Regions from separate parts of the Kribbella sp. NPDC006257 genome, predicted to be linked through region 2. Evidence: riboswitches for the same ligand, from Rfam matches in the RefSeq annotation. Region 2 holds a riboswitch; the other holds the start of a gene.
What was found. Region 2 has a riboswitch for glycine ahead of ABZ004_RS20840 (L-serine ammonia-lyase). Riboswitches for the same ligand answer to the same signal wherever they lie in the genome.

Region 1: linked by a shared signal. The riboswitch ahead of gcvP (aminomethyl-transferring glycine dehydrogenase) and the one ahead of ABZ004_RS20840 (L-serine ammonia-lyase) in region 2 are both predicted to bind glycine.

The regions. Positions count from the first base shown of each region.
Region 1 is NZ_JBEXSJ010000018.1:6,856-21,432, forward strand. Features, by position in the region: gene gcvP (aminomethyl-transferring glycine dehydrogenase) at 84-2,936, opposite strand; glycine riboswitch at 3,008-3,103, opposite strand; gene ABZ004_RS22035 (MerR family transcriptional regulator) at 3,125-3,628, opposite strand; gene ABZ004_RS22040 (bifunctional nuclease family protein) at 5,031-5,522, opposite strand; gene ABZ004_RS22045 (MerR family transcriptional regulator) at 5,560-6,243, opposite strand; gene ABZ004_RS22050 (FHA domain-containing protein) at 6,230-6,751, opposite strand; gene gcvH (glycine cleavage system protein GcvH) at 6,885-7,265, opposite strand; gene ABZ004_RS22060 (DUF881 domain-containing protein) at 7,298-8,104, opposite strand; gene ABZ004_RS22065 (small basic family protein) at 8,106-8,438, opposite strand; gene ABZ004_RS22070 (DUF881 domain-containing protein) at 8,435-9,277, opposite strand; gene ABZ004_RS22075 (CDP-alcohol phosphatidyltransferase family protein) at 9,274-9,873, opposite strand; gene ABZ004_RS22080 (YciI family protein) at 10,018-10,386, shown strand; gene ABZ004_RS22085 (DUF6596 domain-containing protein) at 10,386-11,585, shown strand; gene ABZ004_RS22090 (hypothetical protein) at 11,590-12,456, opposite strand; gene ABZ004_RS22095 (crosslink repair DNA glycosylase YcaQ family protein) at 12,538-13,521, opposite strand; gene def (peptide deformylase) at 13,791-14,414, opposite strand; gene ABZ004_RS22105 (helix-turn-helix domain-containing protein) at 14,470-14,577, shown strand, end outside.
Region 2 is NZ_JBEXSJ010000016.1:114,737-129,313, forward strand. Features, by position in the region: gene ABZ004_RS20795 (ROK family transcriptional regulator) at 1-1,131, shown strand, start outside; gene ABZ004_RS20800 (alpha/beta hydrolase) at 1,128-1,871, opposite strand; gene ABZ004_RS20805 (DUF998 domain-containing protein) at 1,868-2,554, opposite strand; gene lysX (bifunctional lysylphosphatidylglycerol synthetase/lysine--tRNA ligase LysX) at 2,614-5,976, shown strand; gene ABZ004_RS20815 (hypothetical protein) at 6,044-6,940, shown strand; gene ABZ004_RS20820 (hypothetical protein) at 7,052-7,999, shown strand; gene ABZ004_RS20825 (alpha/beta hydrolase) at 8,345-8,974, shown strand; gene ABZ004_RS20830 (SDR family NAD(P)-dependent oxidoreductase) at 8,952-9,647, opposite strand; gene ABZ004_RS20835 (helix-turn-helix transcriptional regulator) at 9,751-10,599, shown strand; gene ABZ004_RS20840 (L-serine ammonia-lyase) at 10,586-11,959, opposite strand; glycine riboswitch at 12,039-12,131, opposite strand; gene ABZ004_RS20845 (DUF3817 domain-containing protein) at 12,211-12,540, opposite strand; gene ABZ004_RS20850 (alpha/beta hydrolase) at 12,667-14,154, shown strand; gene ABZ004_RS20855 (hypothetical protein) at 14,151-14,375, opposite strand.

The DNA of each region.
Region 1 (14,577 bases), on a different contig from region 2:
GGAAGATCCGGGAAATCCACCCGGACAAGAAGAGGCCGCCTGCCGGACACCGGCAGACGGCCTCGTGAAACGGGCAAGGTGCCTTACTCGAAGGCCTCCGGGGACGGGCAGGAGCAGATCAGGTTGCGGTCGCCGTAGGCGCCGTCGATACGGCGTACCGGCGGCCAGTACTTCGCGGTGCGGTCGACCGACTGCGGGAAGGCGGCCTCCTCGCGGGTGTAGGCGTGCTCCCACTTGTCGTTGATCACCGAGGACGCGGTGTGCGGCGCGTTCACCAGCGGGTTGTCGCCGGCCGGCCACTCCCCCGCCGCGACCCGGTCGATCTCGTGCTTGATCGCGATCATCGCGTCGCAGAAGCGGTCCAGCTCACCGAGATCCTCGGATTCGGTCGGCTCGACCATCAGCGTGCCCGCGACCGGGAACGACATCGTCGGCGCGTGGAAGCCGTAGTCGATCAGCCGCTTCGCGACGTCGTCGACGGTGATCCCGGTCTCCTTCGTCATCGGCCGCAGATCGAGGATGCACTCGTGCGCGACCAGCCCGTTCTCGCCGGTGTAGAGCACCGGGAACGCGCCCTCCAGTCGCTTGGCGACGTAGTTCGCCGTCAGCACCGCGGACTTGGTCGCAGCCGTCAGGCCCTCGGCACCCATCATCCGGATGTAGGCCCAGGAGATCGCCAGCACGCCGGCCGAACCGAACGGCGCGGCGCTGATCGGACCCACACCGGTCTCCGGACCGGCCTGGTCCAGCAGCGGGTGGTTCGGCAGGTACGGCGCCAGGTGGGCCGCCACCGCGACCGGACCGACGCCGGGGCCGCCGCCACCGTGCGGGATGCAGAACGTCTTGTGCAGGTTCAGGTGGCTGACGTCGCCGCCGAACTCACCCGGCTTCGCCAGACCCAGCAGGGCGTTCAGGTTCGCGCCGTCGACGTACACCTGGCCGCCGTGGTCGTGGACGATCTGGCAGACCTCGGTCACGCTCTCCTCGTACACGCCGTGCGTGGACGGGTAGGTGATCATGATCGCCGCGAGCTTGTCGGCGTGCTCGTCGGCCTTGGCCCGCAGGTCCGCCAGGTCGATCGTTCCGTCATCGTTGCCCTTGACAACGACCACGCGCATCCCGGCCATCACGGCGGACGCGGCGTTGGTGCCGTGCGCGCTGGACGGGATCAGGCAGACGTTGCGGTCCTCGTTGCCCTGGGCCCGGTGGTACGAACGGATCGCGAGCAGACCGGCGAGCTCACCCTGGCTGCCCGCGTTCGGCTGCAGCGAGACCTTCGCGTAGCCGGTCACCTCGGCCAGCCAGCGCTCGAGCTGACCGATCAGCGTCACGTACCCGGCCGCGTCCTCGATCGGCGCGAGCGGGTGCATGTCGGCGAACTCCGGCCAGGTGACCGCTTCCATCTCGGTGGTCGCGTTCAGCTTCATCGTGCAGGAGCCGAGCGGGATCATCCCGCGGTCGAGCGCGTAGTCGTAGTCGGACAGCTTGCGCAGGTATCGCAGCATCGCCGTCTCCGACCGGTGCGTGTTGAACACCGGGTGGGTCAGGTAGTCGCTCGTCCGGACCACGGCCTGCTGCCAAGCAGGGCCGGCCAGTGTTCCGTCGTACTGGACTCCGAAGGCGCGGCACACCCGGCCGAGGGCGGTCGCGTCGGTCTTCTCGTCGCAGGAGATGCCGACGTGGTCCGCGTCGACGAGCCGCAGCCAGATCCCGGTCTGCCGGGCGGCGTCGACGACGTCGGCCGCGCGCCCCGGAACCCTCGCCAGGACAGTGTCGAAGAACTGGTCGTGCACGACCTCGACGCCGCCGGCCCTGAGCGACGCGGCGAGGCTGTCGGCGTGGGTGTGGACGCGCTCGGCGATCGCCTTGAGGCCCTCGGGGCCGTGATACACGGCGTACATGGAAGCGACGACGGCGAGCAGCACCTGCGCGGTACAGATGTTCGACGTCGCCTTCTCGCGACGGATGTGCTGCTCACGCGTCTGCAGTGCAAGCCGGTACGCCGGTGCGCCGTCCGCGTCGACCGAGACGCCGACGAGCCGGCCGGGCAGCGAGCGCTCGAGGCCGGCCCGCACCGACATGAAGCCGGCGTGCGGACCGCCGTAGAAGAGCGAGACGCCGAAGCGCTGCGACGACCCGACGACGATGTCCGCCCCGGCCTCCCCCGGCGCTCCGAGCAGCGTCAGTGCCAGCAGATCGGATGCGACCGCGACCAGCGTCTCGCGAGCGTGCGCTGCCTCGATCAACGGCTTGAGATCCCGTACGACGCCGCCCGAACCCGGGTACTGCACGAGGAAGCCGAAGAAGTCGCCCTCCGGCAACCCGTCGGTGGTGTCGGCGACGACGACCTCGATGTCGAGCGCCTCGGCGCGGGTCTGGACGACCGCGATCGTCTGCGCGAACGTGTCGGCGTCGACCAGGAAGCGGTTGCTCTTGCTCTTGCGGTTCGACCGGTGCGCCAGCGTCATCGCCTCGGCGGCCGCGGTGCCCTCGTCCAGCAGCGACGCGTTCGCGGTCGGCAGGCCGGTCAGGTCGGAGACCACGGTCTGGAAGTTCAGCAGTGCCTCGAGCCGGCCCTGCGAGATCTCCGGCTGGTACGGCGTGTAGGCGGTGTACCAGGCCGGGTTCTCGACCAGCCGGCGGACGATCACCGACGGGGTGAAGGTGCCGTAGTACCCCTGTCCGATCATCGAGGTCGCCACGTTGTTGCGCGCGGCGAGCTGGCGCAGCTCGGTCAGCGCGTCCACCTCGGAGGCCGGCTCGGGCAGCCGGAGCGGCTCGGTGGTCCGGATCGACGCGGGGACGGCGGCGTCCACGAGCGCGTCGACATCGGCGTACCCGAGGGCCTGCACCATCCGGGCGACCTCGTCCGGACGCGGCCCGATGTGCCGGTCGGCGAACGTCGCCGACACCTGCGGAAGGGATTGTTCAGTCATTGAAGAGGCTCCGTTGCTGACAATTGCCGGTGGCCTCCCCCTCTGTCACGCAGCGCACGCTTCAGAGTCGCCTAAGGCACTCGGTCCATGGGCCTGAGAGGTTCCGGGGAGGAATTGCCCCTTCGGCGCCCGGGCGGTGAGGCCCGGGACTCTCCCGAGTGCTGTGTACGGCTGGGGTCGAGCCTACCTCAGCCGGTCATCCGGGCGCGGCGACGGGCAGCGAGCTCGTCGTTCGCGTGGCCGTCGGCGTCGTCGGAGTGCGCGTCGAGCCGCTCGGTCGGCAGCTCGGACAGCGAGCCCTCGACCTCACGCCAGACCCCACCGAGGGCGATCCCGAAGACCCCCTGGCCGCCGGCCAGCAGGTCGATGACCTCGTCCGGCGAGGTGCACATGTACACCGAGGCACCATCGCTCATCAGCGTGATCTGGGTCAGGTCATCGATGCCACGCTTGCTCAGATGGGCGATGGCGCTGCGGATCTGCTGCAGTGAGATGCCGGCGTCGAGCAGCCGCTTGATCACCTTCAGCAACAGCACGTCGCGGAAACCGTAGAGCCGTTGCGTGCCGGAGCCGGTGGCCGGGCGCACGGACGGCGAGACCAGCCCGGTCCGCGCCCAGTAGTCCAGCTGCCGGTAGGTGATCCCGGCCGCGGCACAGGCGGTCGGGCCGCGGAAGCCGACGTCGTCCGGCATCGGCTTGAGGTCGTCCTCGAAGAGCAGACCCTGGACGCCGGCGCTGACCGCCGCCTCGGCGTGTGCTTCGGACGTCGACTGCGCCGTCAGATCAGTGTCGCCGGTGCGTGTCACGCCTGAGCCTCCCTGGGTACCGACTGGAACGGATCACATCCGTGGAGTTACAACACTCCACGACTCCTTCAAGGTAAGCCGTCGCTCAGGACCGGTCAACGACAACCGCTCCGAGCCGAGAGCGTGTCGCGCCCCCAACTCGAATCGTTACCTCCCCGCCCTTGTACCACCCCCCACAACCTCACCCACCGTAACCACCCCACCACACCACCAACCCCCCGCCCCACCACCTCACACCGCCCCCTGCGCCACCCCTGCATCCGGCCCCGGCAACCCGGCCACATTCGGCCGCCTCCCGGGAACGCCTCCGCACCACCGACCCCGCCGACCGCCACCACCGCCACCGCCACCGACCAAGTTCCCCCGGGTCGCTCGGGGTGCACCAACAGCGTGCTTACCTCCTCCCGGCGTGGTTCCCCCACTGCTCTAGCAATGGGGGAACCAGCACAGGAGGAGGTAAGCACACGCTCCGGCCTGCCCGACGGACGAGTTGGCGGCGAGACCGACCGCCGAGTGTCCGGGAGTATCCGGGAGTGTCCGGGACGCAGCGAACGGGACGGGTTCGCGCGCAACCGCCGACATCGGCGTACCGACCGACATGATGTATCCCCCAAAACCGGCCCCACCCAGCCCCACTTGAGCGTGCCCCTTCCCGCCCAGCACCGACACCTCATGTCCGTCGGTACAGCTCCCTCCACTCCGACGGGCTTCCCCCACCCTTCAACCGCCCCCAACCGGCCCACCCGGCGACCAGCACCCCGAGCCACCAGCAACCCCCCGGCACACCTTGGCGATCAACACCCCAGCGCCCCCCACCAACCCGCGGCCCCACCTCAGCGATCAACGCGCCCTGGCTCACACGTCTGGCGGGATTCGCGTAGCTGCGTCTTTCCCTGGTCGAGACGGTGGGTGTCAAGGGTCGAAGATCCCGCAGGGACGCCGAAGGCGCCCTTGATACCCACCGGCACGACTAGCACAATCCCGCAGCGGAGACCGCCCACCAGGAGCACCTTCGGGCTGGATGCGGGTCGGGTCGTGCACGTCTTTGCAGGCTGGGCTCGGGTGAGGTGGGGTTGGGGTGCTGCGGACACCGCCCACCAGGCCAACCTCCGGCGAGCCGAATCACGCCGGCCCACCGCCGGCCACACCACGAACCAGGCGGGCCTGCGCCGAGCGTCGCGGAACCAGGCTCACCTCCGCGGAACTCCGTGGAACTCCTCGGAACCCGGCGGAACTCCGCCGTACCGAGGGACTGCCCGGCGGAACGGAGCGGCCGTCCGGCCGGGGGTCAGCTCTTGTCGAAGTCTTCGGGGGTGACGTGGTCGAGGAATTCGCGGAAGCGTTCCACTTCCTCTTCCTCGACGACCTCGTCGTCATCGGTCTCGCTGTCGGGGACCGGGATGCCCGCCTCGGCGAGGATCTCCTCGGTGCAGAACACCGGCGTACCGGTCCGCAGCGCCAGCGCGATCGAGTCCGACGGCCGGGCCGAGATCTCGGTCTTGTCGTCGAAGACGATGATCGCCTCGAAGACGCCGTCGGTCAGGTTCACGATCCGGACCTGGCTGAGGGTGTGCCCGAGCACCCGGATCGTCTCCGCGAACAGATCGTGGGTCAGCGGCCTCGGCGGCTCCATCCCCTGCTGGGCGAAGGCGATCGCACTCGCCTCGGCCGCGCCGATCCAGATCGGCAGGTACCGCTCGCCGCCGACCTCCCGGAGCAGCACGATCGGCTGACTCGAGGGCATCTCCACCCGTACTCCGACCACGTCGACTTCGCGCACAACACAAGCCTACTCTGCGGGGAAGGCCCGGGCTGCCCTACCGGGTGAGCCGGGACCGAACCAGGGCCGCGTGCAACCGGACAGCGAGCGCCGCCAGCTCCTGGGTCTTGTCGTCGCGCCGGTGACTCATCACCTGTTCGATCAGGCCGACCTCGCGATCGGCCGCCGTACGGAACGGCCGTAGATGCCGCGGCTCGATCCCGTACTGCGCGAACTCGGCGGCCGTCTTCGCGACCAGGATCGCGTCGCCGTCGTAGTGGTTGCCCCGGGCCACCACCAGGTGGTGGCTCTCCAACTCGTCGAGCAGCTCCGGGCTGATGCCCGCGGCAACCCGCAGCTCCTCGCGGGTCAGCTTCAACTCGGTGCCGTAGACACCGAACTCCTCGGCGCCGGGCAATTCCGGCGGACCGGGCAGATCCGACGGCGCCACCGGCGGTCCGCCGATCGCCGGCCGTAGCCCGCGATCCATCGCGCCGAGGTGTTCCTTGATCACCCGCAACGGCAGGTACTGGTCGCGTTGCGCGCTCAGCACGTAGCGCAGCCGCTCGATGTCGGCCGCGCTGAACTTGCGGTACCCGGACGCCGTCCGGGCCGGCGCCACCAGCCCCTCGGCTTCGAGGAAGCGGAGTTTGGAGATGGTGACGTCGGCGAACTCGGCCTGCAGGATTCGCAGCACCTCACCGATGCTGCTGCCACCAGCCGACGGATCAGGCTTGGCCACTGGCGTAGTACACCAGGCGGTACTTGCCGATCTGTACCTCGTCGCCGTTCGACAGCTGGACCTCGTCGATCCGGTCGCGGTTGACGTAGGTGCCGTTCAGGCTGCCGACGTCGCGCACCTTGACGCCCAGCGGGTCGCGGCGGAACTCCGCGTGCCGGCGGGAGACGGTGACGTCGTCGAGGAAGATGTCGCTGTCGGGGTGCCGGCCGGCCGTCACCACGTCGACGTCGAGCAGGAACCGGCTGCCCGCGTTCGGCCCGCGCTGCACGATCAGCAGTGCGGAGCCGGCCGGCAGTGCGCCGACCGCGGCCTCGTCGTCGGGCGACAGCTGCTCGCCCTGCTCGAACCGCTCGGTCTCCGGCTCGATGCTGAACGGGGTCAGCATCGCGGTGTCGGTCACACCGGGAGCAGGCACCGGCCGGTCCGCGCCAGGGAGCATCGTTCCGCACTGCGAGCAGAACCGGCTGCCCTCGGAGTTCTCGTGCCCGCACTGGTTGCAGAACGGCATGCTGTGATCCTCCCGATCGCCGGTGGTCCGGCGACGTCTAGTAGACCCCGTATGACAAGTGTGACCGACCGGCTCAAGCGAGCGCGGCCGGTGACCTCAACCCTCGACCAGCGGTTGAGGTCCGGACAACCTATCAGCTCTGGTCGAGCTGTCCCTGGTAGGTGTCGGCGTCCATCAGGGCCGCCACCTCTTCGTCGTCGTCGACCTCGATGTCGAGCAGCCAGCCCTCGCCGTACGGGTCGGTGTTGACCAGGTCGGGCTGGTCGGCCAGCGCCTCGTTGACGGCCCGCACGGTGCCGTTCACGGGGGCGAACAGGTCGCTCACGCTCTTGGTGGACTCCAGCTCACCGCAGGAGTCGCCGGCCCGCACCGCGGTGCCGACCTCGGGCAGCTGCACGTACACGATGTCGCCCAGGGCGTCCTGCGCGAAGTCGGTGATGCCGACCCGCACCGGGCCTTCGCCGGCCTTCACCCATTCGTGTTCGGCCGTGTACTTCAGGTCTTCGGGGTACACCTTCGTCCTCTTTCGCTCAAGGGTGGGGAAAGTCACTTGGTAGGGCTGGGCGCCGGGCGAGCGTAACGATGCTCGTCGGCGGCGTGCAAGGCGGTGATCTGGACCAGGGGCAGCTCGGTCACCTCCGCGGTCCCGCCGATCTGCGGGCCGGTCACCTCACTGACCAGACCGCCGGGGAAGTTGGCTGCCTCGGCCAGGTTGTGCGACTCGCCGATCGCCTCGATCACGTACGGCGAGCTGACCTTCTCCCCGTCGACCTTGACGCCCGGGGCGTCGTCGGTCAGATCGGTACTCGCGACCACCCGGACCGACCCGTTGATCTGGATCGCCTCCGCACCGGCGTCGCGCAGTTCCTCGATCGCGTCGAGCAGGTTGCTCGACTGCATCTTGCCGTCCGGGTCGTTGAGAGTGATCCGGACACCCGGTCCCTGGGCCCGCATCGTGCCGGCCAGGATGCCGAGCACGCGCACCTGCTGCTCGGCCTGCTCTCGGGCGGTCTGCGCCTTGTCGGCGCTGGAGGCCAGGCTGTTCTTGCGCGCCTCCAGTTCGGTGATCTCGCTCTCCAGCCGGCGGGTGTTCTGCCCCAGCCCGTCCAGGATCGCGATCAGGTCCTCGCGGCGGGCGTTCTGGTAGCCGTCGTCGGCCCGGTTCACCCGGACCTGGACGACCGCCATACAGGCCACCAGGGCCAGCACGACGGCGACGATCGCCTGGCCGCGGGACGGCTTGAAGCCGGCCCGCAACCGGCGCAGCGCCAGGTTCGGCAGCTTCGTCTTCGGCATCGGCGTCGGCTTCTCCGGCAGCGGCGCGGCCGGCGGCTTGGGCTCTTCGCTACTCATCTCAGGCCCGGAAGACGTGCCGCCGGATCGCGGCCATGTTGGTGAAGATCCGGATCCCGAGGACGACGACCACACCGGTCGACAGCTGGGAGCCGACGCCGAGCTGGTCGCCGAGGTAGACGATCAGCGCCGCGATCAGCACGTTGGAGATGAACGAGACGACGAACACCTTGTCGTCGAAGATCCCGTCCAGGAACGCCCGCAGGGCGCCGAACACCGCGTCCAGCGCGGCCACCACGGCGATCGGCAGATAGGGCTGCGCCCACTCCGGGACGTCGGGCGCGACGATCAGGCCGACCACCACGCCGATCACCAGACCGAGGACGGCGATCATTTCGGTCCACTCACCTTCGCGTACCGCAGCGCGATGGTCGTATCGGCTGGCACCAGCAAGGAATCCTCCGTCGTGATGGTCATCCGGACATGGAAATTGCTGACCAGGTACTGCACCCACTGGCCGCCGGAGCTCTGCGCGAACCGGGCCGGCATCTTCGCCGTCTCACCGATCGCGAGCACCGTGTACGGCGGGGTCAGCGAGCTGTAGCCGACGGTGATCGCGCTGCCGGCGCCCCGGATCGCGGTCAGCGAGGTAAGCCGGTGCCCGTTGACCGAGATCGCCTCGGCACCCGCGGTCCACAAGCCGTTCACCAGCTGCTGCAGGTCGACGTCGAGCAGCCGGCCCTCTTTGTCGTTGGCGTCCTTCGCGTCGTCGACGACAGCCTTCAACCCGGGCCCGGTCAACGCAGTCGCACCGGCCTGCAACTCCAGAGCATCCAACTGCTTCTGCAACGCGGCACCCGAACTGGTGTTGCTCAGTCCACCCGCCTGCAGGCCCCGTACTTCGTCCGCAAGCTTGGTCTGCTGGCCCCGGAGAGCGGTCAGTCGCGTGTCGGCCTGGTTGATCCGGGTGATCAGTTCCTTGCGCTGCTTCTCCGCCTCGGGCGCACTGCGGTAGTTCTGTGATGCCGCCGTACCGAGCAGAACACCCAGTACGGCGAGAGCGATCACCAGGATGATGCGGTGCCGCGACCTGTTCCGCTGGGTCTGCCTGGTGCGCGCGGCGACGGCGTACCCTTCGTCGAGCGGGTGCGCCATCAGGTTGTTCAGCAGCGACATCGACGCGTCGACCCGACGCTGTGGAGTTTGCTGCTGTTCGGGTGGGGACTGAGTCACGACCCGGCCGACCCGCTGATCGGCTTCACCGTCTGAATGAGGTGACGCAGCTGCGCGAAGTACAAGGCGCCGGCCCAGTAGTACAGCGCCGTACCCCAGATTGCGAAGGCCCAGCCGAAGACGCGGGCCAGCAGGTTCAGCGTGCTGTCACCGTCGCCCAGCAAGAGCAGTGGGAACGCATACAGGAGGCAGAAAGTCGCGGACTTGCCCAGGAAGTGCACGGGCAGTGCGTTGAAGCCGCGGCGATGCAGGGCCGGCAAGGTGAATGTCAGCAGCAGGTCCCGCAACGGCAGCGCGATCGCCAGCCACCACGGGATGATGTCGCGCAACGCCAGGCCGAGCACGGTCGCGAAGATGTAGAGCCGGTCGGCGACCGGGTCGAGCATCTGCCCGAGCCGCGTGGTCTGGTTCATCCGGCGGGCGATCTGGCCGTCGGCCCAGTCGGTGAAACCGGAGATGGCCAGCACGAGCAACGCCCAGCCGTCCTCCTTCGGGCCGAGAATCAGCCAGAGAAAGAGTGGCACGCCCAGCAACCGCGCGAAGCTGAGTGCGTTCGGGATCGTCAGTACCCGGTCGGACACTTCCAAGTCCGGCACGCGACCCTCCCTCTACTCTCCATCGCCCCTGTCCCGGTCGTTACTGTACTTGGGCCCTCCACCAGCTTCTGCCCGGGCCACTCCGGAGAAACCCGATCGAGACCTGGGCCGGTTCTATGGTGGTGGCGACGAGGGAGGGGTGCGATGAAGTTCCTGATTCTGATCTACGGCAATCCCGAGTCCCGGCAGGTATGGGACGGGATGAGTGAGGAACAGCAGCGGGAGGCGATGAGTGGGTACGCCGGGCTGCATGAGGCGCTGACCGCCAGCGGCGAACTACTTGCCTCGGACTCGCTCGGTGATCCGGCCGCGACCAAGCAGGTGCTGGTGCGGAACGGCAACGTGATGACCACCGACGGGCCGTTCGCGGAGGTGAAGGAGCAGCTGGCCGGCTTCTACCTGGTCGACTGCGACAGCATGGAACGGGCGATCGAAATCGTGCCGCAGATCCCCGAGGCGGAGTTCAGCATCGTCGAGGTACGCCCGATCCGGGACCTGAGTTCACTGCTCTGATGACCGCCGACCTCGAATCCCTGTTGCGCGAACTGGCCCCGCAGATCCTCGGTCCGCTGGTACGCCGGTACGGCGGGTTCGACACGTGCGAGGACGCCGTACAGGAAGCCCTGCTAGCGGCGTCGCAGCAATGGCCGGCCGACGGGTTGCCCGAGAACCCGCGTGGCTGGCTGATCACCGTGGCCTCGCGGCGGCGGATCGAGATGCTCCGGAGCGAAGCGGCGCGGCTGCGTCGCGAAGAAACTGTTGCCTTGATGGAGCCGGTCTCAACGGCCTCCGATGTCGATGACACCTTGACGCTGCTGTTCCTCTGTTGCCACCCGGCGCTCACTGCCCCTTCGCAGATCGCGCTGACGTTACGAGCTGTCGGTGGTCTTACGACCGGTGAGATCGCGCGCGCCTTTCTCGTCCCGGAGTCGACGATCGGGCAGCGGATCAGTCGGGCGAAGGCGAAGATCAAGGCGTCCTCGAGTGGTGCCGAGTTCCGGATGCCGTCGTCCGAGGAACTGCCCGACCGGCTGGCCGCAGTACTGCATGTGCTCTATCTGATCTTCAACGAGGGCTACACCGCGAGCTCCGGCGAATCGCTGCATCGGGTCGAGCTGAGCGCCGAGGCGATCCGGCTGACGCGGCAGCTGTTCGAGCGGCTTCCTGCGGAGGGCGAGGTCGCGGGGTTGCTCGCCTTGATGCTGCTGACGGATGCGCGTCGGCCGGCCCGGGTCTCGCCGGACGGGTTGCTGGTTCCGTTGCCTTCGCAGGACCGGCGACTGTGGAATGCCGAGGCAGTTGCCGAGGGCACCGAGTTGATCAGCAGAACGTTGCGTACGGCACCTGTCGGTCCTTATCAGCTCCAGGCCGCCATCGCCGCGGTGCACGACGAGGCGGCCCGGGCCGAGGACACCGACTGGCGGCAGATCCTGGTGCTCTACGAGTTGCTGGAGACGCTCGCACCCGGTCCGATGGTCAGTTTGAACAGGATCGTGGCCGTCGCCATGGTGCACGGTCCGCAGGTGGGACTCGAGCAGTTGACGGCAGCCGATCCCGCGTTGGCATCCCATCACCGGCTGGCCGCAGTACGGGCTCATCTGCTGGAACTGGCCGGTGAGAAGGAAGCGGCGCGGGAGGCCTATCGGCTGGCGGCCCGGCTCACGCTCAGCCTTCCCGAACAGCGCTATCTGGAGTCCCGGGCTTCGGGCTAGGAAACTATCCGTCGCGAGTGGCGCCTTGATCACTTTTCTGGTCAAGAACCGCGCGCAGTTCGTCGGTTGCCCTTGTCGTGCTCCATCGGGCTAGCTCCGGCCAGGTGTAGGTCTCGCGGAGCCGCTGGACCGCGCGGGTGCCGACCAGGTAACCGATCCGGGTCGGCAGGTCGCCGTCCTTGATGAACTGCAGATAGCGCCTGAGTACGTCGTGCTCCGCGGACTCCAGCTCGGCGAGGATCCCGGCGGTCGCCTCGGGCAGCGCCCGTTCGGCTTCGGCGAGCCAGTTCTCGTACCCGGTCCCGAACCAGAGGTGCTCCGCGAGTCCGTACTGCGGTAACAATTCGAGAGTGAGCGCCGTCGCAAAGCCTTCGGCGTACACGGTCTCTCCCAGCGTGCCGTCCTCCGGCCAGGGTCGCTCAGGTAGCGGCAACTGGAGTGCATGGGCGAGCTCGTGCGCCGCCAGGATGCGCGCTCCGTCGAGGTCGGCGATCTGCTCGACCGCGAGGAACAAGGTGTAGCTCCCGTCCACCACGCTGACCCAGCCGTTCGACGTACCGAGTCCCACCATGGCGACAGCGTGAAGCTCGACGTCCGCTGCTGCTAGCGCCGGGGCGACCAGGTCGAACGCCGAGGTGATCCATTCGGTGGCTCTGGGCGCGTTCGCCCGGATCAGGTCTTCCCGCCCGCCGTAGCCGGCCAGCACCTGCTGTGGATCAACGGTGATTCCGTTGCGCTCGGCGTCGTTCAGCACGTCGGGACTGGCGGCGACGTACTCGTCCCACAATTCCAGCTGCCGCTCCGGCTCCTGCACTGCCTTGGCCCAGAACTCCAGAAACGCTGGCACCAGATCCCGTACAACGACGCCCATTTGCTCCCTCTCCCCCAGCCGATCAGTTTTCTGATCATCACCCCCTCAGCGGGTCAGATTCGTTGAGCTGGCAGGTTGCGGTCAGGGCTCGGTGATCTCGACCGAAAGTGCTTGCCCTGGGATCGGCATCGAGAGTGCTTCCGCTGTCACGGCTGCCTTGGCTTCGGCGGACAGCGGCGTACCGAGTCGTACATCGACCCGCCCACCACGTCGGCCCCAGGCGCCGACCATCTCACCGTGGACGACCACTCCATTCGGGTGGAACGTGTCGTACCGCGACGGTCGCCGCTTCACACCAGGCCCGACGAACAACCCGTACTTGTCCTGTCCAAAGACCCGCAAATCCGACGCCACCAACAACCGAACCCCAGGTTTCGTACTACGGAAGGCAGCCTCCGTACTGCGAAGTGCGGGCTCGTTGCGGGCGAGGATCCAGGCCGGGCGTCCTTCGAGGTCGACTTGGAGAAGCTCACCGGAAATTTGATTCCACACCGCGCGGGCATCTCCTGGCGACAGCGCGCTCCACCAGGCGAAGGCTTCCGGGGTCGTCGGCCCGAACGCCTCGACATGGCGCCGGCAGAGTTCCCGATGCGCTTCTGCGAAGTCGACCTCAGGTCGCGGGACTTCCCGGGCATACAGGGCACTAGTCGTCCAACGCAGGATCAGCCGACCGCTTGCGCACGCAGTACGGAGGTCTGGATGTCCGCCACGGCGTTCCTCGCCACCAAGGTACCGGCTGACCTCGTCGGCGACCTTCTCGATCTCGCGCCGCCTGTCCTCGTCCAACGGCAACCGCCCGACCGTGAAGATCCCCAGGTCACCTTCAGGCAGAACATAAACCGCGCCGCGAGGCCCGTACGTCTGGATCAGACCAGGATGCGCCCAAGCATCCGGCTCGCAGTCCTCAACCCGCGCATGCATCCCGAGCAACGCATCCCGAGGCGCCGTGTCCTGCAACCCGAAGCGCGCTGCCTCAAGGTAGGAACCCGCCGGCAGGCGTTCGAGCAGACGATTGACGCCCATCCGATACTGAACCGCTTGCTCGTAATTCACCTGCAGACTCATCGCCCCGAGCGTAGCCTCCGGCATGACCGGCCTCGTCCTGCTCGCCGACTAGCTACTCGATGTCGGCGACCTACCTGAGCGGCAGCAACGACCTAGCCCTTCCTGCCCTGCTAGCCACTCGCTTCGCCGCCCGCTGCTCGACCTCACAAACCTGGGATACCAGCCACTCCCCCCACCTCAGTCACCCCACCAAGGTTGCCGCCCTCATCCACCACCAACTCGCCAGCAGCTGAACAGGCCTACTCCCGAGCTGGGTGTTGTTTGGCTGCCTACTTGCCGAGTTCGTGTTGTCGGGCCGTTCGGCGGGCGAGAACGGCGCTCCGCCGCGAGGCCGAGACTGCCAGCGCGTGATCTCTCGCCGACGGATCAAGATGGTCGACATACAGGGTCCCGTCCAGGTGCTGCGTCTCGTGCACCAAGCAGCGAGCGAAGTACCCGGACGCCTGGAGCGCGACCGGCGCACCCTCTAGATCGGACCCGTGCAGGTTCACCCGAGCCGGACGGACCAACTGCTCGTTGGCGCCCGGAACCGACAGACATCCCTCACTACCATCCTGCTCCCCCGCCAGCCCGGACAGCAGTTGGATCCGCGGGTTGAACACATGTCCCAGATGCCGATCGCCGTACTCATCGATCAGGTCATAGACGAACAGCCGGGCATCGACATCAACCTGGTTCGCCGCCAGACCGCATCCTTCGGCAATCCACATCGTGGTGAACATGTCGTCGATCAGCCCGGCCCACCGCGCAGCCCCGAACTCCTCCACCGCCCGGCACGGCCTGTGCAGAATCTCTTCGCCGTACTCAGTAATCCTCCGGGGCATTCCGCGAAGAACCTGCTCGGACACCTCGGCCACCGGCGGACTGGGGCGCCCCAGAACAAACGTAGTCACGCAGAGAATGTATTTGCAAAGCCACTCTTTGCAAAGTCCGGCTATGCTCATCCCCATGCGCGACCACCCAGACCAGGCCAACTCCGACCAGCCCGGAGTATCCGGTCGACGCGAGGCCGTTCATGGACATCCGCTGCGCGACGCCTTACTCACACTGATCGAT
Region 2 (14,577 bases):
TTGCGGGTCGCCGAACTGGTGGAACGGACGGGTCTGGCCAGACCGACCGTCGCCCAGGCGGTCGACGAGCTGCTGGACAACGGCTGGCTGCAGCAGCACGGGCCGGATTCGGCGGACCGGTCGCTCGGCCGGCCGGCGATCCGGGTGTCGCTGCGAGGCCGCGCCGCGCCGGTGCTCGGGCTGGACGTCGGCCCGCACCGGGTCACCGTCGGCGTCTCCGATCTGGCCGGCCGGAAGTTGTCGCTGGTCCGCCGGTCCGGTCCGGGCTGGACGGCCCAGGAGCTGCTCGGCGTGATCAGCGAGGTGATCACCGAGGCGCTGGCCGAGGCGGAGGTGCCGGCCGAGGACATCGCGGCGGCCGTCGCCGCGAGCCCGGGCATCGTGGACGAGCACACCGGCCGGGTCCAGCTGGTCCCGTCAGTGCCCGGCTGGTCCGCGGTCGACCTGACCAAGCACGTCCGCAGCCTGCTCGATTGCCCGGTCATGATGGACAACGACGCCAACCTGGCGGCACTGGCCATCGCCGCCGCCCGCGGTGGCACCGGCACCTTGCTGGCGGTCCAGTGGGGTGAGCGGCTCGGTGCCGGCATCGTGATCGACGGCCGGCTGCACCGCGGTACGGGTGCCGCCGGTGAGATCGGCTTCATCGCGATCGCGCCGGACGACGTCATCAATCCCGAGGACAGCCGCGGCCCGCTGGAGCGCGCGGTCGGCTCCGAGGCGATCGCCGAACTGGGTCGGCAGGCTGCCCTGGCCAACCCGAACTCGCGGCTGGCCGAGCTCGGTCGCGACCAGCTCGACACGGCGGACGTGTTCGCTGCGGCGGCCGAGCGCGACCCGGTGGCTCAGGCAGTCGTGCAGCAGGTCGCCCGGGACTTCGCGAGGGCGCTGGCGCCCGCAGTACTGGTTCTCGACCCGACCGCTGTGGTGATCGGTGGCGGTGTGGCGCGTGCGGGTGCGGTGCTGCTCGACGCGATCTCCGACCAGCTGCGGCTGCTGACGCTGAACCACCCGAAGCTGGAGCTGTCCGCTCTTGCCGAGGACGCGGTCGTCACGGGCGCGATGCGGATGGCGCTCGACGAGGTCTGGCAGCGCAAGCTCCCTACTCCCGCGCTCACTACACCCGCCTAACTCAAAGCTTTGGCGATCGCATCCGGACGGTCCAGGTGGACCAGATGGGCGGAGTCATCCAGTACTTCGAAGCCAACCGTGTTGAGTTTCGCGGCGAGTTCGCGCTGCCCGGCCAGCCAGCTCTTCGCGGTGAAGCGGGAGCTGCCACCGGTCGCGACCAAGAAGGTGGTTGGCGGCAGGTGCTCGGGAGGGTCCTTGAGCAGCTGAGCGACCTCGGCAGCAAGGGTCCAACTACGAGCCAGGTCGTCCCAGAACAAGAGCCACGAGTTCGCCGCGCCGTACCGCGCCCTGGCCGTTGCCTTTGACAACAGATCCCGGTTGGTCCGGCTGCCGACCCAGACCAGCAACCTGCGCAGCGTCGGCCCGATCAGCCGCGGCAACCCCGACCGGCCGACCACCCTCAGGAACGAGCGGATCGCCCGGTCGGCCCGGGTGCCCGGATAGAGCCAGGGCCAACCGGTTTCCGAGGTGAGGCTGGTGTCGATCAGTACGGCGTGCTCGACCTCACCGGGATGGGTCAGCAGCCAGCGCAGTACGGCGAGGCCCCCGATCGAGTGGCCGGCCAGGCGCACCGGCGTACCGGCGTCTGTTGCTGTGCGCAACTCGTCGACCGGTGCTGCGACCGGGGTCCGCCATGGGTCGAGCACCCGGATGTCGCGGCCGGGGAGCAGCTCGAGGACCCGGTCGAACTCCTCGGGAGTCTCGGCCAGGCCGGGCAGCACGATCCACGGTGTACTCATCTGATGAAAGCCTGCCGTAGGCCTGGTAACAGGGTCGCCATCAAGAGGCAGACCAGCAGCACGGAGATGCGCTGCAGGATCCCCGGCGGATGCAGGTCGTTGCCGGTCAGCACCTCCACACCGGTCTCGACGCCGAGCCAGGCCTGGGTGATCGCGACACCGGCCGCGAGCACCGCGATCGCCTTGGCCAGCAGACCACCCCAGCCCAGGCGCCGGAGTACGAGGACCGCGAAGATGCCCATGGCAACACTTCCGAGACCGGCCATCGTCGAGGTGACCTCGTGCAGGACCAGCGCGGCGCCGGTCTGACCGCTCTCCTCGGCGTCGTGGCAGGCCTGGCTCAGCGACGGCGCACAGTCCATCGGGGAGAGCGCGTCGGACATCGTCCCGATGCCGAGCACGGCCGCGCTGATCAGCAGCCCACTGACATCGCGATGCATCCGGGCCGCGGGCCGGCCGAGAATCGCCGCCAGCACGAGCAACACGCCGGAGCCGAGATCCATCGCCCGGGCATAAGGACTCGTCGGCTGGTCCTTGGCACCCAGCTCGCTGAGGAACGAGTAGCGGATATTCAGCGGGAATCCGGCCGCTGCCTCCAGCAACAGGCTGCAGTAGAGCACCCCGGCCGCGACCATCACATCGCGCATCAGCCGGTACTGGAACCGGGCGGGGACGGCCATCATGCGGGCCAGAGTGACACACGTGCGCAAGGGAGGTCCTGGCAGGTGCGATGATCAGTCAGGTGTCATCGGAACAGGTGATCCCCAAGTGGCAGCAACGGGCCGCGGTGTGGGTCGGGCGCGCCGTGATCTTCGCCTCGATCTGCTCGTTCATCGCGGTCCCGGTGCATCTGTTCGCGCCGGACTTCGTGAAGGACGTCGAGGACGTCATCGAGTTCTTCGGCATCCCGGCCGGCCACACGTTCCTGTCCGGGGTGTACCTGGCGGTCGTCGGCAGCGCCCTGCTGCGCGGCAAACGGGCGGCGCTGCTCTGGGTGCTGTTCGTCTTCGAGGGCCTGTGGCTGCTCGGCCAGATCGTCAAGGTCGGCTTCCTCAGCGTGCTGCTGTCCAACCCGAACGACCCGGACTTCAAGACCCCGGAGTTCGCCGACATCGGCCTTCCGGACCTGGAGTGGAGTATCGCCAGCCTGGTCGTCACGCTGGGCATGATCTGGCTGCTCTGGACGATCCGGCGCGCCTTCCCGGCCCGGCTCGCGCCCGGTACCCGGCGGCTCGCGGTCTTCGCGCTGATCGTCGGGCTGGCGATCTCGACCGCGGCCAGCATCACCCTCACCCAGGTCTTCCCGCACACCCTGCAGGGCCAGCGGCAGAAGGTCGGCTGGGCCATCTTCGCGGCGCTCGGGCAGAGCAAGACCCGGATGGCCGGCGACCACTCGGGCCACAACTGGGTCGGCCTGTCGGTCGGCTTCCTGTCCGCGCTCTCGCTGGTGATCGCGTTCGGCATCTTCCTGCGGTCCGTACGCCGGGTGCGCTACCTCAGCCAGACCGAGGAACTCCAGGTCCGCCGGCTCCTCCTCCAGTACGGCGAACGCGACTCGCTCGGGTACTTCGCCACCCGGCGCGACAAGGCCGTGGTCTTCTCCCCCGACAACAACGCGGCGATCGCGTACCGCGTGGTCAACGGGGTCAGCCTCGCCAGCGGCGATCCGCTCGGCGATCCGGCGGCCTGGCCGGCCGCGATCCAGCGCTGGCTCGCCGAGGCGCGGGTCTACGGCTGGTCCCCGGCCGTCCTGTCCGCCAGCGAGGAGGCGGCGCACGCGTACGTCGACGCGGGCCTGCGCGCGCTGGCGATGGGTGACGAGGCGATCATCGACGTCGCCGACTTCAGCCTCGAAGGCCGGACGATGCGGCCGGTCCGGCAGGCGGTGACCCGGGCCCAGCGAGCCGGGTATCACGCGGAGGTGCGGCGGCACGGCGATCTGTCCCCCGCCGACCTGCAGGACTACGTGAAGCTGGCCGAGAAGTGGCGCGGCGCGCAGACCGAACGCGGCTTCTCGATGGCGCTCGGACGGCTCGGCGATCCGGCCGACGCGCGGTGCGTGATGGTGATCGCGCGCGACGCCGACGGCGAGGTCCGCGGGCTGCTGTCCTTCGTCCCGTGGGGTGTCCGGGGCGTCTCGCTCGACCTGATGCGGCGTGATCCCGAGTCGGTGAACGGCCTGATGGAGTTCATGGTCGCCTCCCTCGTCGACGCCTGCAGTGACCTCGGCGTACACCACGTCTCGCTGAACTTCGCCATGTTCCGGGAGATCTTCAGCGACGCCGAGCGGGTCGGCGCCGGGCCGGTACTACGGCTCACCAACGCGCTGCTCACCGCGGCTTCGAGGTTCTGGCAGCTGGAGAGTCTCTACCAGTCGAACGAGAAATACCTGCCCCGCTGGTCACCTAGACTGATTTGCTACTCGCGTGGCCTGTCCCTCGCGCGGCTGTTGCTGGCCGCCGGGACGGCCGAGGGCTTCCTTCCGGCACCGCGCCCGTGGACTCGCGTGGACACGGTCGAGACGGCCGAGCGGCACGCGATCATGGCGGCCGACGGCGGCCGGTTCACGGCGGCTGTGCGCGAGCAGGAGGAGAACCTGCTCCGGCCGGCCCTGCCGGACCGGCGACTGACCGAGCAGGAGCAGATCCGCCGGACCAAGCTCGCCGAACTCGTTGCCGCTGGCATCGATCCGTACCCGGTGTCGGTGCCCCGGACGGAAACCCTCGAACGGATCCGGGAGCTGCACCAGAACCTGCCGGCCGATCGCCACACCGGCCAGCAGGTCTCCGTGACCGGGCGGGTGCTCCGGATGCGTAACCACGGCGGGCTGGCGTTCGCGCAGTTGCAGGACGGGCTGGCCTCGTTGCAGGTGATGCTGTCCGCCGAGGCGTGCGGGTTCGAGGCGTTGGGACAGTGGCGCCGGCTGGTCGACATCGGTGACCATGTCAGCGTCACCGGCGAGGTGGTGACGAGTCGCCGCGGCGAGCTCTCGATCGCGGCGACCGGCTGGGTGATGGCCGCCAAGTGCCTGCATCCCCTGCCCGACAAGCGGAAGGGCTTCACCGATCCCGAGGCGCGGGTCCGGCAGCGGTACCTCGACCTGGTGATGAACCCGGACTCGCTGCGGATGATGCGACACCGCAGTACGGCGGTACGGGCCCTGCGCAACGGTTTCGAGATGCGCGGCTTCATCGAGGTGGAGACGCCGATGCTGCAGGCGGTGCACGGCGGCGCGAACGCCCGGCCGTTCGTCACGCACATCAACGCCTACGACACCGAACTGTTCCTGCGGATCGCGCCCGAGCTGTTCCTCAAGCGGCTGAGCGTCGGTGGGATGGGCAAGATCTTCGAGCTGAACCGGAACTTCCGCAACGAGGGCGCCGACGCGACGCACAACCCGGAGTTCACCTCGGTCGAGGCCTACCAGCCGTACGCCGACTACCACACGATGCGCGAACTCACCCGGGAACTGCTGATCGAGACCGCCACCGCGGTCTTCGGCAAACCGGTGGTCAAGCGACCCGACGGCGAGCTCGACATCTCCGGCGACTGGCCGGTGGTCACCGTGCACGACGCGGTCAGCCGGGCGACCGGCGTACCGATTGATTCCGGTACGCCGTGCGAGCGGTTGCGTGAGCTCTGTGCGGAGAAGGGCGTTCATGTCGCCTTCGACCTGACCGCCGGCGAGCTGGTCCTCGAGCTGTACGACGAACTGGTCGAGCCGGCCACCACGCTGCCGACCTTCTACACCGACTTCCCGTTGGAGACGTCACCGCTGACCCGGACCCACCGGTCCGACCCGCGACTGGCCGAACGCTGGGACCTGGTCGCCTTCGGCGCAGAGATCGGTACGGCGTACTCCGAGCTCGTGGACCCGGTGGAGCAACGGCGCCGGCTCACCGAACAGTCGCTCAAGGCCGCCGCCGGCGATCCCGAGGCGATGTCGCTGGACGAGGACTTCCTCAGCGCCCTCGAATACGCGATGCCCCCCACCGGCGGCCTCGGCATCGGCGTCGACCGCGTGATGATGATGCTCACCGGCCAGAACATCCGAGCCACCCTCGCCTTCCCCTTCGTCCGCCCCCACCTCCCCTCTGACAGGTAGCGGTCAACACCCACTCGGTCATCTCCGGCCTTCCTAGGGTTTCTCAGGAAGGCAAAGGAGAAACGTGATGCGGGTAGTGGCAGTGCTGGCGATCGTTGGTGTGTTGGCAACAGCCTGCAGTGGTTCAGGCAAGCCACAGGCTTCGGCACCGGCTCCCTCGTCGGGCTCGCTGGACAAGACGCAGTACCAGGCAAAGCTGACGAACCTTGAGCAGTTGCTGGCTGGCAAACTCCGCGCGATCGCGGCAGCTCGCTCGGCGAGTGACGCGGACTCGGCGCTCTCCGCACTGACCGGTGAGCTGAATACTCAGATCTCCGCACTCGCGCTCCTGGACAAGGCAGCGACGCTGAAGACCGCGGACCAGGCGCTGTTGCAAGGGCTGATGGCGGTGCGGGACGGCACGCAATATGCCCGGCTGGACTCCGTCCGGGAGAAACATGCCGGGGAGGTCGGATCCTGTGGCGGCGCCGCCTATGTCGCCGGTACAGCTTCCGTGCTGTTCTCCGCTCACCTGCCGAAGACGATCAGTCAGCTGCGGGCGGCCGGGGTGACGTTCGGATCGACGCTCGTGACCACCGGAGGGAAGGCGCCGCTCAGCACCTTGAAGAACGGCACGATCCTGCAGCGGTCCGGTCCGCCGGGCGGTGGTTCGGTGGAGATCGAGAATTCAAGCACCTACGAAGATCTGATGATCTCGGCCGTGCCGGTGGGAGGTTCGCCGAAGAAGCCACAGCTCATCGTCTTCCTGCACGCCGATGCGAAGACGACGGTGACCGGTCTTCGCGGGAACTACGTTCTCTACTACCAGAGTGGTCACACGTGGAGCCCGCGACTAGGCCGGTTCCTGGAGAGATGTCAGTTCCAGCGGCTGGACGAGGTCTTCACCAAGAATCTGGACTGGAGTGTCCGGCTGCAGACGGCCTCCGGCCTGATCGCGGACGTGAGCAAAGTTCCGGCGTACTGAAACCGTTCGGGGGTGGGGTGCGTCTGCGGGTTGTGGACATTCGGGTCGCCGTTGTCGGTGCGGCCGCATAGGCTTTCCTCTCAAGGGGAAATCAAGGATCTGGGGGGCAGTGTGAAGAAGCTTTTGGCTGTCACGATCGGGGTGGCCGTGATCGGTCTGGCCACCGGTTGCGGGACGTCGTCGAAGAACGAGGCGAGTCCGAAGACCACGCAGACCACGGAGGCGCCGACGCCGACGCCGACGGACACACCGACGCCGGACGTCCCCACGTCCGCCGGACCGTTGTCCGTGGCGGACTACCAGCAGAGCATGAAGGAGCTGGACCAGAAGATCGCGGCGGCGGTCGACGGACTCAACACGGCCAACAACGGCACGAATCTGAGCCTCAAGCTGACCGAGCTCTGGCAGCTGATGGACTCCGCGAAGTCCGAGCTCGAAGACGTGAAGCCGCCGGCCGCGGCGACCGCTGCTCACAAGCTGCTGCAGGCGCGGCTCCAGAAGGCCAGCGACGACCTGTCGGGGGACGAGCAGGACGACGCGGAAAGCGATGCCAAGTGCGGCGGCGTCGTCTACAGCCGGCAGAACCTGCAGCGCAAGCTGACCGCTGCCCTCGGTCCTGCCGTCACCGCGCTGAAGAAGGCCGGGATCACCTTCGGTAGCACGCTGCCGGATCTGGGCCCCGCGCCGACCGCGCAGCGCCCGTCGAACGGTGACGTGATCGTACGGACCGGCTCGCGTGGGTCGGGCCGGTTGCAGGTGGAGAACGGAACCGACCAGGACGTCGCGGTCTCGATCGTCAACGACGGGCAGGCGCCGAGTAAGCCGCACATCATGCTGTTCGTGCAGGCGAAGCGGACCGCGACGGTCAGCCGGATCGGCGGGAAGTACCACATCTATTACAAGACCGGGAAGAACTGGAACGCCAAGCGGCGCCAGTTCAGCTCCGACTGCAGCTTCGCCAAGTTCGACCAGGGCTTCGGCAAGAACGAGGGCTGGAAGATCGGCCTCAAACCGAGCATCGGCGGCAACGCCACCACCAGCGACGTCGACGCCTTCTAGGTTCACCGGTGGCCGGCGTACCGGGTGTGCAGATCGCCTACGACCGCAAGGGTGCCGGACCACCCCGGCTTCGGCGAGTCTCCCGACGTACCGGCCGATGTTCCGGACGAGCTCGGACTCCGGGACGCCGCGCCGGGCTGCAGCTTCCTTAATCAACTCCAGGTCTTTGACATCCACCCACACTCTTGTCCGCTTGATGGCCATGCGCCAACGCTAAATCAGCACGTGTCCTGGAAGAACTCGCCAGGTTGAGCGGCAGGACGTGGGTTGCTGTGTGAGGCTGCTGGGGTGAGTGGATTGTTGTTGCATGGGCTGGGGGCTACCCGGCGAGTTTGGGATGGATGGGTGGCGCTGGGAGGGGAGTGGGGGGCGCCGGATCTGGCTGGGCATGGGGCGGCTGCGCGGCAGTCGGAGTACACCTTCGGGGCGATGGCGGCGGAGGTTGCTGAGGGGTTGGCTGGGCGGGGTGGGCTGACTGTTGTGGGGCATTCGCTGGGTGGGGTGGTTGCGCTGGAGCTGGCGAGTGGGCGGTACGGCGTACAGGTGGATCGGGTGATCGCGCTCGGGGTGAAGGTGGTGTGGTCCGAGGCTGAGCTTGCCAAGGCTGCTGAGTTGGCGCGGCGACCGGTGACCTGGTTCGACACCCGGCAGGAAGCAGCCGCGAGGTATCTGCGGGTCTCGGGGTTGCAGGGGCTGGTGGACCCGGGAGACGAGTCCGTCGATCACGGGCTTCGGCGAGAGGGTGATCGGTGGCGACTCGCGCTCGACCAAGCGGCGTTCGGGGTCGGGGCGCCGGAGATGGCGAAGTTGCTCGCGGCCAGCCAGGCGCACGTCGTACTGGCTCGTGGGGAGCTCGACCCGATGAATACCGATGCCCAGCTGGCCGCCCTCCACGATGAGGTCGTCACCCTGCCGGGGCTGGGCCACAACGCTCATGTGGAGGACCCGGCTGCTACCAGGGCATTGTGCCGGTGAGGCTCAAGTACTGCGCGGTCGGGCCGTCCTGATCGATCTGGGCGAGGCGGATGATGATTTCGGCGCCCTGCTCGATCGTCTGGTAGCCGTTGTGGCTGTTGAAGTCGGTCGCGGTGTAGCCGGGGTCGACGACGTTGATCCGCATGTTCGGGTACTGGTGCGCGTACTGGACCGTCAGCATGTTGAGCGCAGCCTTCGACGAGCCGTAGACCAAGGCCGGCACCCAGACCGGCGCCGCCGACTTGTTGCCTTCCGGATCGGTCGCCACGGTGATCGAGCCGAGGCCGCTGCTCACGTTGACGACCACCGGGTTGTCGCTCTTCTCCAACAGGGGAAGGAATTCCTGCATCATCCGGGCGACGCCGAAGACGTTGGTGGCGTAGACATTCTGAAAGTCCTCGACAGTGTTCTCCCGGCTGCCGAGGATGCCCGCGTTGTTGACCAGTACGTCGAGCCCGCCCGCCTCCTCCAGGATCTGCTGCGCGGCGGCGCGAACCGATGCGTCGTCGGTGACGTCGAGCTGGACGAAGCGTCCGCCCAGCCGGTCAGCCGCCTCCCTGCCTCGCCCCAGGTCACGGGCGCCGACGTACACGGTGTGGCCGGCGGCGATGAGCTGACGGGCGGTCTCGTAGCCGAGGCTCTTGTTGGCGCCGGTGATCAATGTTGTTGTCATGTCTTCGACTCTGCGCGACCGGCTGAGCAACAGGTAGTGCAAGCTTTTGCCTAGGGAACCGCAGTACCAGGCTGTTGTCGGCAGGCCCGGGGATACTGGTCAGGTGGGAGAACTCGGGAAGACCTTGCACGCGTGGCGCGACCGCGTCAGCCCGGCCGAGGTCGGCTTGACACAGGCCGGCGTACGACGGGCGCCCGGGCTCCGGCGCGAGGAGCTCGCCCAGCTGGCCGGATTGTCCGTCGACTACGTGATCCGTCTCGAACAGGGCCGGTCGTCCACTCCATCGGTCCAGGTCCTCACCGCACTGGCCCGCGCGCTCAGGCTGACCGATGCCGAGCGCAACCATCTTTTCCTGCTCGCCGGCCAGCTCGAACCGTCGACCGGCCACATCTCGGCGTACATCCCGGCCGGGGTGCAACGCCTGGTCGACCAGCTCGAGGGCGCCCCGGTCAGCGTCTCCGACGCGTCCTGGAACATGATCAGCCACAACGCGATGTGGTCGGCGCTGATGGGCGACCCGTCCGGCCTGCGCGGCCGCGACCGCAACGTCATCTGGCGCCATTTCAGCCCCGACGCACCGACCGACGTCCGGCGGATCGAGCAGACCCCGGAGCAGGCCGAACACTTCCGGGCGGCGATGGTGACCGACCTCCGTTCTGCCAGCGCGCGCTACCCGAACGACGCCGACCTCAAGGCCCTGATCAAGGACCTCCGCCGGACCAGCGAGACCTTCGCCAAGCTCTGGGACGAACGCCCGATGGCCTTCCACGGCAGCGAACGCAAGGTCATCCACCATCCCGAGGTCGGCGAGCTGACCCTCGACTGCGACGTCCTCACCGCCCCCGGCAACGACCTGCGGCTGGTCGTCTACACCGCGGCTCCCGGCTCGGACTCCGCCGAGAAACTCCGGCTGCTGTCGGTGATCGGCCTCCAGCCGCTCAGCACTCGATGACGTTGACGGCAAGCCCGCCGCGCGACGTCTCCTTGTACTTGATCTTCATGTCGGCACCGGTCTCGCGCATGGTCTTGATCACCTTGTCGAGGGTGACGACGTGGACGCCGTCGCCGTGCATCGCCATCCGGGCCGCGTTGATCGCCTTCACCGAGGCCATCGCGTTGCGTTCGATACAAGGGATCTGCACCAGTCCGCCGACCGGGTCGCAGGTCAGGCCGAGGTTGTGTTCCATCGCGATCTCGGCCGCGTTCTCGACCTGCTCGGGAGTACCACCCAGTACTTCGCAGAGCCCGGCGGCCGCCATCGAACAAGCCGAGCCGACCTCGCCCTGACAACCGACCTCGGCACCGGAGATCGACGCGTTCTCCTTGTACAGCACGCCGATCGCGGCCGCGGTCAGCAGGAACCGGACCACCCCGTCATCCGTTGCCCCTGGCACGAATCGGCGGTAGTAGTGCAGTACGGCGGGAATGATGCCGGCCGCACCATTCGTCGGCGCGGTCACGATCCGGCCACCCGACGCGTTCTGCTCGTTCACCGCGAGCGCGAAAAGGTTGACCCAGTCCATCACCTTCAACGGATCGGTCGACCACGGATCGCGGCTCAGCTTCTGGTGCAGCAGATGCGCCCGGCGCGGCACCTTCAGCCCGCCTGGCAGGATGCCCTCGGTCTCGCAGCCCTCCTGCACGCAGTCCTGCATCACCTGCCAGATGTGCAGCAACCCCTCGCGGATCTCGGGCTCGGTCCGCCAGGCCAGCTCGTTCGTCAGCATCACCTCGCTGATCGGGAGCTGCGACTCGCGGCAACGGTCGAGCAGGTCGGCGCCACTGAGGAACGGATATTTCAGCGGGGTCCGGTCGAGGACGATCCGATCGCCGGCCGCGGCGTTCTCATCCACGACGAAGCCACCACCGACGGAGTAGTACGTACGCTCACGGAGTACGGAACCGTCCCCGTCCCGAGCGACGAACGTCATCCCGTTGGGGTGATAGGGCAGCGCCTTGCGCCGGTGCATCACCAGCTGGGTGTCCGGGTCGAAGGCGATCTCGTGCTGTCCGGCCAGCCGCAAGGAACGACTGGCCAGGATCCCCTTGACCCGCTCGTCGACCGCCCGGGTGTCGACCGTCTCCGGGTCCTCGCCCTCCAGCCCGAGCAGGACGGCCTTGTTACTGCCGTGCCCGTGCCCGGTCGCACCGAGTGAGCCGAACAGCTGCGACTCGACGGCCGTCGTACGGGTGAGGAGGCCGTCGGCGGCGAGGCCGAGGGCGAAGGTGCGGGCGGCTCGCATCGGTCCCACGGTGTGGGAACTCGACGGGCCGATCCCGACGCTGAACAGATCGAAGACGCTGATCGCCATCTGGAGGATTCCTTCCGGTCGTCGTTGACCGTTTGGTGTACCTCCCCGCTCTGTCAGACCTGACGTCTTCCAGAGGTGCCTCGCCCGTACGGTGAAGGTGCCTGAGAGATTCTTGGGGAGAGTTGCTCCTACGGCGCCCGGATCTGGCCCGGGTCTCTCCCGCACGGGTTCATACAGCTGTCGTGACCGTACGGCGCGCCGGCGGCAGCCGTCAATCCGGCATCACCGGACAATCCGGCGAACAGACGGTGTCAGCGGCCCAGCCGGCCGGTGCGCTGCGCCCAGAGTTCGAAGAACCAGGTGAACAGCGGCGGGATGCTCGCGGCCAGTGCGAGCAGCGTGGTCGGCCAGGTCCAGCGCAGCGGCTTACGCACCAGGGCGACCGTGATCACGTAGCCGATGAAGATCGTGCCGTGGATCGGGCCGAAGACCTTGACCCCGATCTCGTTGTCCGACAGCACGTACTTGAACAGCATGCCGATCAGCAGGCCGGTCCAGGAGACCGCCTCGGCGATCGCGATCGCGCGGAACCAGGTCGCGTGTTTCGGCCGGGCAGGGGCGTCGAGCGTCGTCTCAGTCATCAGGTCAGTGACCCTAACAAGTCCCCCAAACCCGTCCGGGGGAAAGGTCCGGGCCCACCCCCGATGCGCTACGGAAGACGTTTGCCGAGGATCGAGAGGTCCCCCTTCCGAGCAAAGGATGCGTAGATGAGTTTCAGGAGAAGGACCGCCGCATGGGCGGTGGTCCTGAGCATCACCTTGGCCGGCACAGCCGTAGTACCGGCCGTTGCCACTCCCAGACCACCAGGTCCGACGCTGCACTGGACCGACTGTCTCCCTGAGCCGGGTGACACCGACGAGGACAAGGAACTGCTCAAGGGTTCGCAGTGCGCGACTCTGCAGGTCCCGGTCGACTGGAACGATCCATCCGGACCCACCTTCGCTCTAGCGGTAGCACGCCGTACTGCGAAGCAAGCTCGCGTCGGCACCTTGGTGTTCGGGCCGGGCGGACCGGGCGACTCGGGGGTCGACCGGATCAGGACCGGGATCAGCCGGTTCAGCGACGACATCCAGAACCGCTTCGACATCGTCAGCTTCGATCCGCGTGGTATTGCTCGCAGCAACCCGGTGAAGTGCTCGGCCGCTCTGCTGTCGCAGCAGCCTTCACCGATCATCAGCAGCCAGCAGGAGTTCGACCGGACGATCACCTACAACCGCAAGCTGGCCAAGGATTGCAGGGCGAACACAGGGCCGCTCTTCGACCACATCGACACCTTGCAAACAGTGCGCGATGTGGACGCGATCCGGATCGCGCTGGGCGAATCGAAGCTGACCTTCCACGGCAGCTCGTACGGCACGCTCCTGGGCGAACAGTACGCCGAGCGGTACCCCGACAAGGTACGGGCGATGGTCCTGGAGAGCGTGTTCGACCACGGCTCGGCGACGACCCGCGAGTTCCTCGACGCGCAGTCGACGGCGGCCCAGGACTCCTTCGACGAGTTCGTGAAGTGGTGCAACGCGGCAACGAGTTGCGCCCTGCACGGCCGGGATATCCATGCTGTCTGGGCAGGGTTGCTCGCAAGGGCCGGCCGTGGTGAGATCCCGGATCCCCAGCGCCCGCAGTACGCGACATCGCCTTTCTTCCTGTCGTTCGCGGTGTTCCGGCTGCTCTACGAGCCGCAGTGGGCGAGGCTCGGCAACATACTGAAGACCCTGGAGACCGGTACGCCGCCGACTCAGCAGCCGCCTGTTCCTACCGGTCTGCAGTCGAACACGATCGCGCCGTTCTGCCGGGACTTCAGCCTTCCGGTGCACAGCTACCGGGAGTTCGCCGGGTATCTGCAGCGATTGGCCAGGAACACCCCGGACTTCAGGTATCCGGGTCAGCTGATCGCCGTGACGTCCTGTCTTGGTCTGCCCAAGGCGCCCAATCCGCAACAGAACCTGCACGTCCGCAATCTGAAGACGCCGATCCTGCTGTCGAATGCCGTCCACGACCCGGCGACCGGCTACAACTGGGCGACGAGCGTTGCCCACCAGCTCGGCCGGGACGGCGTACTGCTGACCTACCAGGGTTGGGGACACGGCAGCTACAACAAGAGCCCGTGCATGCAGGCCACCATCGACAAGTACCTGGTCTCATTGGCAGTCCCTCCCCGAGGCGCCAGCTGTCCGGCGGTGCAACCCACCGGCTAGACGTGCACCAGATTGGCTTCTTGAACCCTGGTGAGCTGGCGAGCACGGGACAGCACCCGCAGTTGGGCGCAGGCGACCTCTAGCGCCCGGGACTGAGTCGAGCAGCCGTCGACGAACCAGAACGGGTCGTCGGGTTGCAGGTCGTCCGCATCATCGATGTCGGCGAACCAGTGATGTCCTCCGGTGCACGCACAGCGCACCACCCGCACTCGCAGGTTCATTCGAAATTCTCCCCCATACCGGGACCGCCCTGGGTCCCCCCCGGGTCCCAGTCGGGGTCAGCCCGGCCGGCGCGTGGTCCGCGGCCCCCCACTGCCACGCGCCGGGCCGAGTTTGACCCTCCCCCGCTCGCTACATCGTGCGCGGGCCGCCCGGTGTTACTGCTTGTGACGAAGTTTTTCTCCGTGTTCGCCTGACTACAGT